One region of the Dietzia sp. IBK-p2-16D genome, then DNA from elsewhere that is predicted to be linked to it. Evidence: riboswitches for the same ligand, from Rfam matches in the RefSeq annotation. Region 1 holds a riboswitch; the other holds the start of a gene.
The links. A riboswitch is a leader RNA that binds a small molecule or an ion and turns the genes downstream of it on or off. The one in region 1 is predicted to bind cobalamin.
Positions count from the first base shown of each region.

Region 2: linked by a shared signal. The riboswitch ahead of AC3DE3_RS05760 (ABC transporter substrate-binding protein) and the one ahead of AC3DE3_RS13115 (ABC transporter substrate-binding protein) in region 1 are both predicted to bind cobalamin.

Region 1 covers NZ_JBYMTL010000006.1:40,954-48,575, reverse strand. Annotated here, with positions in the region: gene AC3DE3_RS13135 (serine hydrolase domain-containing protein) at 1-704, opposite strand, end outside; gene AC3DE3_RS13130 (ABC transporter permease) at 817-2,397, opposite strand; gene AC3DE3_RS13125 (ABC transporter ATP-binding protein) at 2,394-3,317, opposite strand; gene AC3DE3_RS13120 (alpha/beta hydrolase) at 3,377-4,471, shown strand; cobalamin riboswitch at 4,484-4,661, shown strand; gene AC3DE3_RS13115 (ABC transporter substrate-binding protein) at 4,717-5,757, shown strand; gene AC3DE3_RS13110 (FecCD family ABC transporter permease) at 5,762-6,847, shown strand; gene AC3DE3_RS13105 (ABC transporter ATP-binding protein) at 6,844-7,620, shown strand; gene AC3DE3_RS13100 (cobalamin biosynthesis protein) at 7,598-7,622, shown strand, end outside.
Region 2 covers NZ_JBYMTL010000002.1:301,385-309,006, reverse strand. Annotated here, with positions in the region: gene AC3DE3_RS05770 (carboxymuconolactone decarboxylase family protein) at 1-153, opposite strand, end outside; gene ggt (gamma-glutamyltransferase) at 306-2,345, shown strand; cobalamin riboswitch at 2,346-2,483, shown strand; gene AC3DE3_RS05760 (ABC transporter substrate-binding protein) at 2,573-3,532, shown strand; gene AC3DE3_RS05755 (FecCD family ABC transporter permease) at 3,529-4,557, shown strand; gene AC3DE3_RS05750 (ABC transporter ATP-binding protein) at 4,554-5,429, shown strand; gene AC3DE3_RS05745 (MBL fold metallo-hydrolase) at 5,429-6,250, shown strand; gene AC3DE3_RS05740 (TetR/AcrR family transcriptional regulator) at 6,247-6,885, opposite strand; gene AC3DE3_RS05735 (MMPL family transporter) at 6,878-7,622, opposite strand, start outside.

The DNA.
Region 1 (7,622 bases):
AAGTGACCGAAGGTCGCGGGCGAGTTGTGCTGGCCGGTCCAGTGGGGGTGCTTGGCGTCGCGGAGTTCGAAGCCCAGTCCCCAGGGGCACGGCTTCTGCATGCCGTACCCGGGCACGATCCCGTCCAGGCCGCGGAACTGCTCGCTGACGGCCTCCTCCAGGGTCTCGGCGGCGAGCAGGCCCGGGGCCACGAGTTCCCGGGCGAACGCAATGAGGTCGGCGAGGCTGGCGGACGCGCCGTGGCCGGCGGATCCCTCGAGGGTGGTGGACTCCATGCCCAGCGGCTGGCACACCGCCTCGTGGAGGTAGTCGGTGAACGCGATCCCGGTGGCGTCGGCGATGTGGTCGGCGAGCACCTCGAACCCGGCGGAGGAGTAGATCCGCCGCTCCCCCGGCTCGGTGCGTGCCTTGTCGCGGTCGGCGAAGTCCAGTCCCGAGGCGTGGGCGAGCAGGTGGCGCACCGTGGATCCCTCGGGCCCGGCGGGCTCGTCGAGGGTGATGGCCTCCTCCTCCACCGCCAGGAGGGCGGCCACCGCGACGAGGGGCTTGGTCACCGAGGCGAGGCGGTACACGCGGGACTCGTCGCCGTGGACCGCGAGGGCGCCGTCGGGGCCGACGACCGCGGCCGAGACGTTGTCCACCGGCCAGTCCGTGACCACCGACAGCGCGGTGGAGAGCCTGTCTCGATCGAACTCGTCCGACATCGGTTCCTCCCTGGATCGCCTGCGGCCGGCGGAGCCGGCGGCCGTGTCGGCCTCGCCGATGAGGCGTAGCGGCCGTGCCGGCCAGTCTGTCAGGTCGGGTCGGCCACCGCGGTCAGGTCCGCGGCACGTCGCGGCGCCGGAATCCGACCAACCCCACGGCGACGAGGACGGCCGCGAGGACGAGGAGCACGGTCACGCCGACCGTGTCCACGGGACCGACGGGGGCGGTGCCCACCGCGCCGAACGGGGACAGGCGCATCTGGTCCTCGCTGAGCCGGAGCGTGGGTCCCATGAAGGTGACGACGACGGCGAGGACGAACGGCGCCCAGGCGAGGACCTGCAGCCGCGGGGCCGTACCGAACAGTCCGATGGAGACCGCGACGAACACCAGCGCGGCGGGGATGTACCACGCCCCGGCCCCGATGATGCGCACCGCGAGGCCCGCGTCGTCCAGCACGGCGGCCGCGGTGATCCCGAAGGCGGCCGCGCCGGCGAGGACCACCACGACGGTGCCGGCGGCCACGACGGCCGCGTGCGCGGCGAGCCATGACCACCGCGAGCGCCCCGTGGACAGCTCCACCTCGAGCCGGCCGGCGGTCTCCTCGGCGCGCAACCCGGTGAGGGTCTGCAACGCGAAGCCGGCTCCGAGGAATCCGGCGAAGGCGACGAGCATCTGCACGATCGAGTCGACCAGGGTGCCCGCATCGGCGAGGAACATCGCCAGGTCGGGGTTGGAGAGCATCGTCTCGACCACCACGTTCATCAGCGCGCCGTACATGGCCATCAGCGCCACCACGCCGATCGTCCAGCCGGCGAATGCGCCGAGGTGCTGGTGCACGGCGGACCCGGTCCGGGACGCGCGCCATCTCGACGCGGTGGCGGGGCCGGTCCGGGCCGGGACCAACCCCTGGCCCACGTCCCGGCGGCCGGCGAGCCACAGGGAGACGGCCGCGAGTCCGGCCGCGACGGCGACGGCCACGATCAGAGGCACCACGGACGCATCGCCGAACGGCCGGGTGAGGCCGTGCCACCCCAACGGGGAGGTCCAGCTCAGCCAGTTGCGGTTGACGTCACCGATCCCGCGGGTGATCAGGGTCAGTCCGGCCGCGGCCATCGACACCGCCCACACGGTGCGGGTGTGCGCGAGTACCTGGGCGACCACGGCGGTGCCCGCGGCGTACACCCAGCCGGCGGCGACGATCGAGCCCACGTACAGCGCCGCGCCGCCGGGATCGATCTCGAGGGTGAGGGTCGCCGTCCACAGCGCCAGTCCCAGGACGGTGAAGACCCCGACGACGACGACAAGTGCGGCCGCCGTCGGGGCGAGCCGACCGACCCGGCCCGACAACAGCAGTTCGGACCGTCCGGACTCCTCCTCCCTGCGGGTGGAGCGCGCGGTCAGGGCGATCGCCATGACGGGGATGCCGAAGGCGACCATGAACGAATACTCGTTCATCATCACGCCGCCGAGGGTGTCGAGTCCGGCCACCCGGCCCGTGAGCATGATCATCGACTCGCCGACCGAGGTGCCGTACGCGGCGAGGTCCTGCGGGGTGTCGTAGAGGGCTGCGATCGAGAGCCCCGTGATGAGGTACAGCGCGGCGAGGCCGAGGACCCAGGCGGCCGCGACCCGCCACCCCGTGCGCAGGGCGATGTGGGTCAATAGTCCGGTGCCGGCGAACGGCGAGGTCATCCCCGGTCCCCTGCTCCGGAGTAGGCGCTGAGGAACAGGTCGTCCAGGCTGGGCGGGGTCGCGGTGAGCGTGTGGATGCCGGCCGCGTGCAGGACGCCGGTGACCTCCCCCAGCTGCGGGGCAGGCACGTGGCAGCGGACCTCGAACCGACCGTCGGCGGCCTCCTCGATCCGCAGGCCGTCGACCCCCGTCACGCGCTCGAGTGAACCCGGATCGGCGTCGGTGACGGCATGGACCTCGGTCGTGGTGTGGCGCCGCAGGTCGGCCAGCGTCCCCGAGGTGACGGTGCGTCCGTCGCGGATGATGCTCACCCGGTCGGCGAGCGCCTCGACCTCGCCCATGATGTGGCTGGACAGCAGCACGGTGGCGCCACCGTCGACGGCCTCGCGGACGCACTCCTGGAACGTCTGCTCCATGAGCGGGTCGAGGCCGGAGGTGGGCTCGTCCAGGACGAGCAGCTCCGCGTCGGACGCCAGCGCGGCGATCAGTGACACTTTCTGTCGATTGCCCTTGGAGTAGTCGCGCGTGCGCTTGGTGGGGTCCAGGCGGAAGCGGTCGATCAGTCCGTCGCGCCTGTCGGGGTCGAGTCCTCCGAGCGCCCGGCCCAGCAGGTCGATGCACTGGCCGCCCGTCAGCCGCGGCCACAGGGTCACCTCACCGGGGACGTAGGCCAGCCGGGCGTGCAGCTGGACCGCGTCTCGCCACGGGTCGCCGCCGAACACCGTCACCCGGCCGGAGTCGGCGCGCATGAGCCCGAGCAGGATCCGGATCGTGGTGGATTTTCCCGACCCGTTGGGGCCGAGGAACCCGTGGACCTCCCCCCGGCGCACGTCCAGGTCGAGCTCGTCCAGGGCCCGGGCCCGGCCGAAGGTCTTGACCAGGCTCTCGACCCGCACCACGCTCTCGTCTTCTGAACGCATGACCAGCTCCTTCGTCCGATTACCCTGATCATCCCAGGGATCCGCGTCACAATGTGGGCATGCGCTCTCCCATGTCCGGCCACCGTGCCTTCTCCCCGTCGATCGCGGATCGCGTCACCAAATCGGTCATGACCGCTGCGGGGTTCCTGCCCGGCCGGCTGCTCCGAGTAGTGGGTGGGACCCCGAGGCGGCTGGACGGCCAGGTTCTCGACCCGCACTTCCAGGCCGGGCTCCGGGTCATCTCGATGACGTCCGAGGGTGAATACGAGGACCTCACCGTCGACAGGGCTCGTTCGGCTGTCGAGCGGTCGGCGTTCACGGTCTCGGGCAAGAAGATCGACCTCGCCGTCGTCTCCGACATCGTCCTCCCGCTCGGCGGCACCGGTCCGGACCGGGCCGACCTGCCCGCTCGCCTCTACTCGCCGGTCGAGGGGGACGAGCCGCTGCCGGTGCTGGTGTACTTCCACGGCGGCGGCTGGGTGCTCGGCAGCGTCGACTCGCACGACGCGACCTGCCGCTACATCGCACGGGCGGGCCGACTCAAGGTGATCAGCGTCGACTACCGGCTGGCACCGGAGTTCCGGTTCCCCACCGCCGCCGAGGACGCCCTCGCCGCGTTCCGGTACGTCCGCGACCACGCCGACGAATTCGGCGTGGACCCGACGCGCATCGCGGTGGGCGGTGACAGCGCCGGCGGCAACCTGGCGGCGGTGGTGTGCCAGCAGACGCGCGACGCCGGGGAGAAGATGCCGGACTTCCAACTGCTGTTCGTCCCCGCCACCAACATGTCCGCGCGGACCCGCTCGTACGAGCTGTTCGGCGACGGCTTCTTCCTCACCCGGGCCAACATGGACTGGTACGAGGAGACCTACATCCGGTCCGACGAGGACCGGTTCGACCCCCGCGCCTCCCCCCTGCTGGCGGAGGACTTCTCGGGACTGCCGCCCGCCCACGTGGCCACGGGCGGGTTCGACCCGCTGCGCGACGAGGGCGAGGCGTACGCCCGGAAGATGGCCGACGCCGGTGTCCCGGTCTCGCTGCGCCGCCACGATTCGCTGGTCCACCCGTTCGTCAACGCCGTCGGGGCCACCCCGCTCGCGCGCTCGGCACTGTCCGAGGCGGTCGGCGCGATGCGGATGGGGCTGGCGTACTGACCCTGGAGCGCGTGTTACCTTGTGATCGCCAGCGAGACCGATCGGTCGCGGGAATCCGGTGCGAATCCGGAACTGACGCGCAGCGGTGAGGGGGATGGCGGGGCACTATGCCACTGGGCCGCAAGGTCTGGGAAGGCGCTCCGTCCAGGTGATCCCGAGTCCGAATACCGGCTGGCCCTCGCGGTGACAACCGCCAGGTCATCACCGGGCTTCGCGTTCCAGGCCCGCGACCTCGGAGCACAGCCATGCGTTCTTCCGCCTTGTTCACCCTCGCCGGCGTCACCATCCTCGCCCTGACCTCCTGCACGGCTCACGATCCGGCGGCAACCGCCGGCGCGGGCACCGATCCGATCGACAACTGCGGGGAGCAGGTGCAGGTCGAGGCCCCGCCCGAACGGGTCGTCTCGCTCAACCAGGGCTCCACCGAGATCCTGTACGCCCTCGGCCTCGGCGACCGGGTGGTCGGCACCGCCACCTGGACCGACCCGGTCCTGCCCGAGTTCGCCGAGCTGAACAGGACGGTCCCCCGCCTGGCCGACAACGCGCCGTCGATGGAGGCCGTCCTCGACGTGGAGCCGGACTTCGTCACCGCCTCCTTCGGCAGCACCCTCGGCGAGGGCGGGGTCGCCGCCCGCGAGCAGTTCCACGAGTTCGGCGTGGGCACGTACCTCTCCCCCACCGACTGCGTGGGCAAGGTCGCCGACTCCGGGGACGGCGTCCGCGAGACCCCGCTGACCCCGGACCTGCTCTACCGCGAGATCACCGAGCTCGCGATGATCTTCGACGTGGAGCAGGCCGGTGACGAGCTGGTGGCGGATCTGCAGCGCCGACTCGACGAGGCCGCGGAGAGCGTCGACGCCCGCGGGGTCTCCGCGATGTACTGGTTCGCCAACTCCGAGTCCCCGTACCTGGCCGGCTGCTGCGGTGCCCCCGGCCTCATCTCGACCACCCTGGGCATGGAGAACGTCTTCGACGACACCACCCAGGAGTGGCCGCAGATCAGCTGGGAGGTCGTGGCCGAGCGCGACCCGGACGTGATCGTCGTGGGCGACCTGACCCGCAAGAGCCAGACCGCCGAGACCGCGGAGGCCAAGATCGCCTACCTCGAGTCCAACCCCGTCACCCGGGAGATGGCGGCGGTTCGCGGGAAGCGATTCATCGACATCACCGGCGCCGAGATGAACCCGTCGCTGCGCACGATCTACGGGGTGGAGACCGTCGCGGCGGGACTCACCGAGCTTGGACTCACCACACCGGGGGCCGGCGCGCCGGACCCGGCCAACTGACCCGATGACCCTCGCACCCGAGAGGACCACCGCCCCGGTGGTCCCGGCGCCACCGCACCGGCGACCGCCCCTGCGGCGACCGTCCGCACTGGTCACCCTGTGGCTCGGCGGCCTGGGGCTGCTGGCGGTGTCGACGGCGCTCGTCATCACCATCGGCCCGTCCGGACTCACCGCCGCCGACGTTATCCAGTCCGCGCTGGCCCGCCTCACCGGAGCCGACTCCGGGCTCACGCGGATCCAGGAGGGGATCATCTGGAACCTGCGGCTGCCGCGCACCCTGATGGCCGCACTGGCCGGGGCCGGGCTCGCGCTGTGCGGCGTGATCCTGCAGTCGCTGCTGCGCAACCCACTGGCCGACCCGTACATCCTCGGCATCTCCTCCGGGGCCTCGACCGGGGCGGTCCTCGTCGTGGTGCTCGGGGTCGGGGCGGGCGCGGTCGGGCTCACCACGGGGGCGTTCGTCGGGGCGCTCACCGCGTTCGGCTTCGTCCTGGTCCTGGCCTTCGCGTCCGGCGGCACTACCGACCGGGTGGTGCTGGCCGGGGTCGCGGCCACCCAGTTGTTCTCCGCCGTGACCTCGTTCGTCGTCTACATCGCCGCCGACGCCGAACAGACCCGCGGCGTGCTGTTCTGGCTGCTCGGCTCGCTGGCCTCCGTCCGCTGGTCGGACGTGGCGGTGTGCGGCGTCGTGGTCCTGCTCGGGCTGGTGGCGTGCCTGCTGCACACCTCCAGCCTCGACGCGTTCACCTTCGGCCAGGACGCCGCGGCCGCCCTCGGCGTCAACGTGGCGCGCACGCGGCTGGTGCTCATGGTGGTGACGGCGCTCGTCACGGCCGTCATCGTGAGCACCTGCGGGGCGATCGGCTTCGTGGGCCTAGTGCTGCCACACGCCGCCCGTGCCCTGGTCGGCGGCCGGCACCGGGCCCTCGTCCCGACCGCGGCGCTGATGGGGGCCGTGTTCGTGGTGTGGATCGACGCGGTCTCCCGCACCGTGATCGCACCCCAGGAGTTGCCGATCGGAGTGGCCACCGCGCTCATCGGCGTCCCGGCCTTCGTCGGGCTCCTCCTCCGACGGGGACACGGCCGATGACCACGGGTGCCCCCTCGACGCTCGAGGCTCGAGGCGTCTCGTGGTCCGTGCGCGGCCGGACCGTCCTCGACGACGTCAGCGTGGCTCCGGCCCCCGGCACCATGGTCGGGGTGCTGGGGCCGAACGGCTCCGGCAAGTCGACGCTCCTGCGCATCCTGACGGGCCTACTCCGCCCCGACACCGGATCGGTGCACCTCGACGGCACGGACATCCGATCACTCCCCCGCAAACGCCTGTCCCGGCGCCTGGCGCTGGTGGCGCAGGAGGCGACCACCGACCAGAACCCCACGGTCCGGGAGGTCATCGAACTCGGCCGCATCCCGCATCGCCCGGCCTGGTCGGGCCCCGCTCCCGGGGACGACGGGGTGGTGCGGCGCGCGGCGGCCACGACCGGCCTCGGCGACCGCCTGGACCAGCGGTACGCGACGCTGTCCGGCGGCGAGCGGCAGCGGGTGCAGATCGCGCGGGCCCTGGCCCAGGAGCCCGGGGTGCTGGTCCTCGACGAACCGACCAACCACCTCGACATCCGCCACCAGCTCGACCTGCTGGCCCTCGTCCGCGCCACGGACACCACGGTGATCGCGGCCCTGCACGATCTCACCCTGGCGGCCACGTTCTGCGACCATCTCATCGTGTTATCCGGTGGGCGACTGGTGATCGGCGGCGCGCCCCACGAGGTGCTCACCGCCGATCTGATCCGGGAGGTGTACGGAGTGGAGGCCGAGGTGACCCACGACGGGCGGGGGGCGCATGTCCGCTATCTCGCGCGCTGACG
Region 2 (7,622 bases), on a different contig from region 1:
GTGCTGGATCGCCTCCGACGCCGTCCCGGCGGCCCGGTCCATGGCCCGGTCCACGAAGGCGTCGCTCATCACCTCACGCCTGGTCGCGAAACCCTGCTCGCGCAGATCCCCGGCCGAAGGCCCCTCGCCTGAACCGCTCGTCGTCGTCGTCATCTCTCGGGTCCCTCCACTGCGTCGGTCGGTCGGTCTCCGCCCATCTTCCCCGCGGGTCACGACTAGGACTCGGCCGGGCCGGAAGCGGCCCACGAACCACGCCGCCGGAGCAGTCTGTGGGGACGTATCCGGATCGGGAAGGCGGCCCGCTCATGAGCTCACGGAAGTCCGGTCGGATCGCGCGTGCGGTCCTCGCCCTGGGGCTCGCGCCCGTCCTGGTGGCCACGGCCTGCTCGACCGACTCGGGAGGCGCGGATCAGGACGCGGCGCCCACCTCGTCGTCGTCGGCCCCCGCGCCCGACCCCGCGTCCCCGGATCCCGCCGCACGACCCGGCTCCCTCGGCGGTCCCCCGCTGCCCGTCCAGGACGCCGCGCCGTGCGCCCAGACCGGCGGCGGTACGCCGGTGGCACGCCCCGGCGAGGACGCCGGTCCCGCCGGTCCCATCGCGGACAACCCCGAGATCGCGACCGGGTACCGCACCGGGATGACCCCCGTGGCCACCGCGTCGTACTCGGTGTCCACCGCGCACCCCCTGTCCACCCTGGCCGCGTGCGAGGTACTCGCCGACGGGGGCACGGCCGCGGACGCGCTCGTCACCGCCCAGGCCGTGCTGGGGCTGGTCGAACCGCAGTCCTCCGGCCTCGGCGGCGGCGGGTTCCTGCTCTACTACGACCAGGGCACCCGGCAGCTCGAGACCTACGACGGCCGCGAGACGGCGCCCGCGGCCGCCACCGTCGACTACCTGCGCCACATCTCCCCCGAGGACACAGGCGAGCCGCAACCCGACGCCCGCCGCAGCGGACGGTCGATCGGCGTACCCGGCATCCTGCGGCTGCTCGAGTCCGCGCACGACGACCACGGCACCCGCGAGTGGCGGGAGTTGTTCGACCCGGCCGTGGTGCTGGCCGACGACGGGTTCGACATCAGCCCGCGTCTGGCCGCGTCCATCGCCGACGCCGCCGAGGACCTGGCCCGCGACCCCGACGCCGCCGCCTACTTCCTCGAGGGCGGCACCGGGAAACCCGCCGGGACTCGCCTGACGAACCCGGCCTACGCCAAAACCCTCGCAGCAGTGGCCAGCGAGGGCGCCGACGCGTTCTACACGGGCGCGATCGCCGAGGCGATCATCGAGCAGGTCACCACGCAACGCGAGGGCATCACGCCGGGCGCGATGACGCTCGACGACCTCGCCGGCTACCAGGCGACCACCCGCGACCCCGTGTGCAGCCCCTACCGGGACCACGCCGTGTGCGGCATGGGGCCGCCGTCCTCCGGCGGCACCGCGGTCGCAGCGACCATGACGATGCTGGCGGACAAGAACCTCGCCGCGTACCCACCGACCGGAGTCGACGACGACGGAGGCCTGCCCTCGCCGGAGGCGGTGCACCTGGTGACCGAGGCGGAAAGGCTCGCCTACGCCGACCGCGACGTCTACATCGCCGACCCACGCTTCGTCCCGCCGCCCCTCGGCTCGCCGCTGACCCTGCTGCGTCCCGGGTACCTGGCCGGGCGGGCCGAGCTCATCGACCCCGACCGCTCCATGGGCGAGGCCGAGCCCGGCGAGTTCGCCTTCGACGCCCGCGGCGTGTTCACCGGACCCGAGCACGGCACCAGCCACATCAGCATCATCGACGCCGAGGGCAACGCGGCCGCGCTGACCACCACCGTGGAGTCGGCGTTCGGTTCCTTCCAGATGGTGGAGGGATTCCTGCTCAACAACCAGCTCACCGACTTCGCGGCCGAGCCCCGCGACGAGGCCGGGGAGCTGCAGGCCAACCGTGTGCAGCCGGGCAAGCGGCCCCGCTCGTCCATGGCTCCCACGATGGTCTTCGACGGATCTCCTCTCGCCCGCGGCGACCTGCGCGCGGTGGTGGGCTCGCCCGGCGGATCGCGGATCATCCAGTTCGTGGTCAAGACGCTCGTCGGGATGCTCGACTGGGGCCTGGACCCACAACAGGCGGTGGGCGCCCCGTCGTTCGGGGCGAGCAACTCCCCCGAGACGGCGGTGGGCGGGGAGCACCCGGCGGTGGCACGCGACCCGGCGGCGGTGACCGGGCGGCTCACCGAGCTCGGCCACGAGGTCTCCACGGACGACCAATCGTCCGGGCTCTCCGCGATCCTGCGGCAGTCCGACGGCACCCTCGTCGGCGGCGCCGACCCGCGGCGCGAGGGGGTCGTGCTGGGCGGGTGAGCTACCCTCGACAGGTCCGGTCCTGCACCGGACACCGTGGTACACGGCGGAAGTCGGTGTGAATCCGACGCTGTCCCGCAACTGTGATCCCGTCCCCTCGGACGGGCAAGCCAGGTCGGCCGATACCGCGGCGCCGTACGAACTGACCTCGGACGAAGGACGGTTGCGTGCCGCGACGTCCTCGTCGCAGCCGAGCTGCTTTCGTCCTCCGTCTCCCGGAGGATGTCATGCACCACCCATACCGGCGGCCCCGCCGACCCCGCTCACTCCTGCTCGCGGCCCCCCTGGCCGCCGTCACCCTGCTCGTCTCGGCGTGCAGCGGGACCGGCGGCGACGAGCCGGCGTCGGCCGATCAGACCACCGCCGCGGCCGACGATCCGCAGGCGATCGTGTCGCTGGCCCCGGTCACCACCGAGATGCTCTACGCCGTCGGCGCCGGGGACCGGGTCGTGGCGGTCGACGAGCGCTCCGATTTCCCCGCCGGCGCCCCGGTCACCGACCTGTCCGGTTACACGCCCAACCTCGAGGCGATCCTGGGGTACGCACCGGACCTGGTGGTGCTCACCGACGACAACGGCGACATCGTGGCCGGGCTGGAACGCTCCGGCGTCGAGGTGCTCCAGCTGCCGGCCGCGCAGACCCTCGACGACACCTACGCGCAGCTCGAACAGGTCGGCGCCGCCACCGGGCACATCGGCGAGGCCGCGGAGCTGGTGTCACGGATGCAGGTCGAGATCGACGAGATCGTCGCCTCCGTGCCGGAGCGCGAGACCCCGCTGACGTACTTCCACGAGCTCGACGACACCTACTACACGGTCACCGACGCCACCTACGTCGGCGAGGTGTACTCCCTGCTGGGCCTGACCTCGGTCGCCACCGGTGACGACCCGTACCCCCAGCTGTCGGAGGAGCTCATCCTCGAGGCCGACCCCGACCTGGTGTTCCTCGCCGACGGCCAGTGCTGCGGCATCACCCCGGAGGTCGTCGCCGAGCGGCCGGGGTGGGACGGGTTGACGGCCGTACGCGAGGGACGCGTCCACGTGGTCGACGAGGACCTGTCCAGCCGGTGGGGCCCGCGCATCGTGGACTTCATGCGCGAGGTCGCGGCGATCGTCTCGGCGGTGCCCGACGCCGCACCGGCCACGCCGGACACCGCGGGGGCGGCCGAGAGCCAGCCCACCTCATGACCCGCCCGTCGCCTCGCCACGCCCTGGTGCTCGGCGGGGCGACGCTGCTGCTGGGGGCCGCGGTCCTGCTGGGCACCCTCATCGGCCCGGCGGGGCTCACCCCGGGCGGCGTGGTGCTCGAGCTCGTCGGCCGATTGCCGCTGGTCGAGGTCGACTCCGGGTTCACCGAGCGGCAGCAGGTCATCCTGTGGGAGATCCGTATCCCGCGGGTGGTGCTGGGGGCGGTCGTCGGCGCGATGCTGGCGATCGCCGGGGCCACCTACCAGGGCGTCTTCCGCAACCCGCTCGCCGACCCGTACCTGCTGGGTGTGTCCAGCGGGGCGGGCCTGGGCGCGACCCTGGCGATCGTCGTGGGCGGTGCGATGGGATCGGCGATGGTGCCGCCCGCCGCGTTCGCCGGCGGCATGATCGCCGTACTGGCCACCTACACGCTGGGCCGCAGCGTCGGCGGCGGACGCAGCGAGGTCGTCATCATCCTCGCCGGCGTCGCGGTGGCCGCGTTCGCCAGCGCCGTCCAGACGTTCTTCATGCAGCGCCACGACGAGACCCTCCGCCAGGTGTACTCGTGGATGCTCGGCCGCCTCACGACCAGCGGTTGGTCCGACGTGCAGACGGTGCTGCCGTACGTGATCGTCTCGGTGGCGGTGATCGCCCTGTTCCGGCGCACCCTCGACGTCATGGCGGTCGGCGACACCGAGGCCGCGACGCTGGGGATCGCCCCGGCGCGCGTGCGGTTGGTCCTCATCAGCGTGGCCACGCTCGGCACCGCGGCGGTGGTGTCGGTGTCCGGTCTGATCGGGTTCGTGGGCATCGTCATCCCCCACGCGGTGCGCATGCTCATCGGGCCGGGTCACCGGCTACTCCTGCCGGTATCGTTGCTGGTCGGGGCCACGTTCCTCATCCTCGCCGACGTCGTCGCCCGGACCGCGATGAGCCCGGCCGAGCTGCCCATCGGCGTGGTGACGGCGGCGATCGGCGCCCCGTTCTTCCTCCTGGTCCTGCGTCGCAGCCGGGGGCACATATGAGCGCCACACCGTCCGCTGGGTCCGCAGGGTCCGCAGGGTCCGCGCCCGCCGCCCTGACCTGCCGTGATCTGCGGGTCACCCGCGACCGCACCGCCATCCTCCACGGCATCGACCTCACCGTGCCCGCCGGCTCCTGGGTGTCCCTCGTGGGCCCCAACGGGTCCGGCAAGACGACCCTGCTGTTCGCTCTCGCCGGTCTCATCCCGGCCACCGGTCGCATCGAGGTCGACGGGCTGACCCCGCGCCGGGCCGGACGCCGCCGGGTGGCGCGGACGGTCGCGATGATGCCGCAGCGCCCGGTCGTCCCCGAGGGGGTCACGGCGCGCGAACTCATCGGACTCGGTCGCACCCCCCACATCGCGCGCTTCGGCACCGAGTCCGCCCACGACCGCGAGGTGGTCGAGCAGGTCATCGACCGCCTGGGGCTGCACGCCCTGGCCTCGCGCATCGCCACGACCCTGTCCGGGGGCGAACTGCAGCGGGTGGTGCTGGGCCGCTCGCTCGCGCAGGAACCGCGGGTGCTGCTGCTCGACGAGCCGACGAGCGCGCTGGACATCGGCCACCAGCAGCAGGTCCTCGACCTGGTGGACTCCATGCGCCGCGAGACCGGGCTGACCGTGGTGGCGGCGATGCACGACCTCACCTCGGCCGCTCACTACGGGCAGCGGTTGGTGCTGCTCGACGGGGGCCGTGTGGTGGCCGACGGTCCGCCCGAGGAGGTCCTCACCGCCGAGCGGGTGGCGCAGGTCTATGACGCGCGCGTGGAGGTCCTCGACCGCCGCGACGGCCGCGCGGTGCTGCCGCTGCGCGAAGCCGGGCCGAACCCAGCCCCCGGCGCGGCCCCCGGCGCGGCGCCGGAGGCGGGCGCCTGATGGAGGTCGTCCTGCTGGGGACCGGCGCCGCCGACGGATGGCCCAACCCGTTCTGCCTGTGTTCCTCGTGCGACGGGGCACGCCGGCTCGGCGTGCTGCGCGGCCAGACCTCCGCGCTGGTCGACGACGAGGTGCTCATCGACTGCGGACCGGAGGCCCCCGGCTCGGCCGTGCGGCTCGGACGGTCTCTGGCGGCGGTCAGACATCTGCTCATCACCCACGCCCACGCCGACCATCTCGGACCGCAGGTCCTGCTGTTCCGCTCGTGGATCCCCGAGGCGGGTGAGCTCGAGGTGATCGGTCCCGCCGACGCGCTGGACGTGTGCCGTCCCTGGGTGGGCCCGGACGACCCGGTGCGCTTCGTCCCGGTCGCCGCCGGGGACCGGCTCTCGGTGGGCGCGTACGAGGTGCGCGTGCTCCCCGCCCGGCACCGCGTCTTCCGCGACGGGGACGCGGTCCTCTACGACGTGACCGGGCCCGACGGCACCCGCCTGCTGTGGGCGAGCGACACGGGGCCGTGGGACGAGGAGTGGTTCGCCGCGGTGCGCGGGGCCCGCTTCGACGCGGTCTTCCTCGAGGAGACGCTGGGTGACCGCGAGGAGATCTCCCCCGCCCACCTGGGCCTGGCCCGGTTCGCCGCGATGCTCCGGCGGTTCCGCGAGGTCGGGGCGGTCGATGAGCGGACCGACGTGGTGGCCGTCCACCTGGGCCACCACAACCCGCCGCCCGACCTCCTGGCCGGGCGGCTACGGGAGCACGGCGCGCGGGCGGGCGTCGACGGCGAGGTCGTCCGCTGCGGCCGCGGGACCACCTCCCGCTAGAGGAGCCGCCCGGCGCCGTCCCGGAGAAGGTCGAAGGCGACGTCCAGATAGGACCCCGGAGCGTCCGCCGGATCGTGCCCGTCGGCCTCCAGCGCGGTGCCGGAGGTACCGGACCCGGTCCCGCCCGATCGATGCCTGAGCACCGATGCCCCGGCGGCCAGGCTCAGGTCCACCATCACCCGCACCCGGAACGGGCTCAGCTGCGGTGCCCGGCCGCCGACGGCCTCGTACAGCGGTTCCAGGATCTGCTCGGCGACGCAGGCCCTCGCCTCGGCGCTCAGGAGCAGCCCGATCTGCTCGCCCGCCACCAGCAGGTTCTGCGCGGCGTCGATGTCGTCCTCCGAGCGCCCGTAGAGCTCACGGAACGCTGAGCGCAGGATGTCCAGTGGCGACAGGTCCGCCGGCGCCTGCTCCACCTGCCGCACCCATTCGGCGACCTGTTCGCGCAGGAAGTGCACGAACGCGTCCTCGCGGTGGGCGAAGTAGTTGTGGAACGTGCGGGTGGAGACCCCGGCGCGGCCCGCGATCGCCGAGACCGTCGCCCGCTCCGCCCCCTCGGCGACCAGCAGTTCGACTGCGGCCACCGCGAGGCGGGTGCGGGTGTCGGCCTTCTTCCGCTCGCGGAGGTTAGGCATTGGCGCGGGTCCCGGCGGGCTCGGCGTCCTCCTCGGCGGGGTCGGACCCCGAGTGCGCGGAACCGTCGGCCGTGGAGCCCATCGACTCGAGGGCCGAGCCCTCCACGTCCACGGACGGCAGGATGCGGTCCAGCCAGCCCGGGATCCTCCAGGCGCGCTCACCGAGCAGGAACATCACCGCGGGGATGATCGTCATGCGGACGATGAACGCGTCGAACAGCACCGCCACGGCCAGAGCGAAGCCCATCACCTTGATGAACTGCTCGTCGATCGTCATGAAGGCGGCAAAGACGCTGGTCATGATGAGCGCGGCGGCGGTGACGACGCGGGCGCCGTGCTTGAACCCGTTGGCCACGGCGTTCTGCGCGGTCTTGCCGTGGACCCAGCCCTCGCGCATGCGGGTGACGAGGAAGACCTGGTAGTCCATGGCGAGGCCGAACACGATTCCGATGAGGATGATCGGCAGGAAGCTGATGATCGGCTGCGGGTCGGAGATGATGCCGCCCCAGCCCTCCTGCCACAGCGCGACGGTCAGACCGAACGTGGCCGCGACCGACAGTCCGAAGCCCAGCGCCGCGATGAGCGGCACCCAGATCGACCGGAACACCAGCATCAGCAGGAGGAAGGCCAGCACCAGGACGATCCCGATGTAGGGCAGCAGCACCTCGGACAGTCGCTCCGAGATGTCTTCGTAGATCGGGGTGACGCCGGTGACCGAGTAGGTGCCGCCGGTCTCC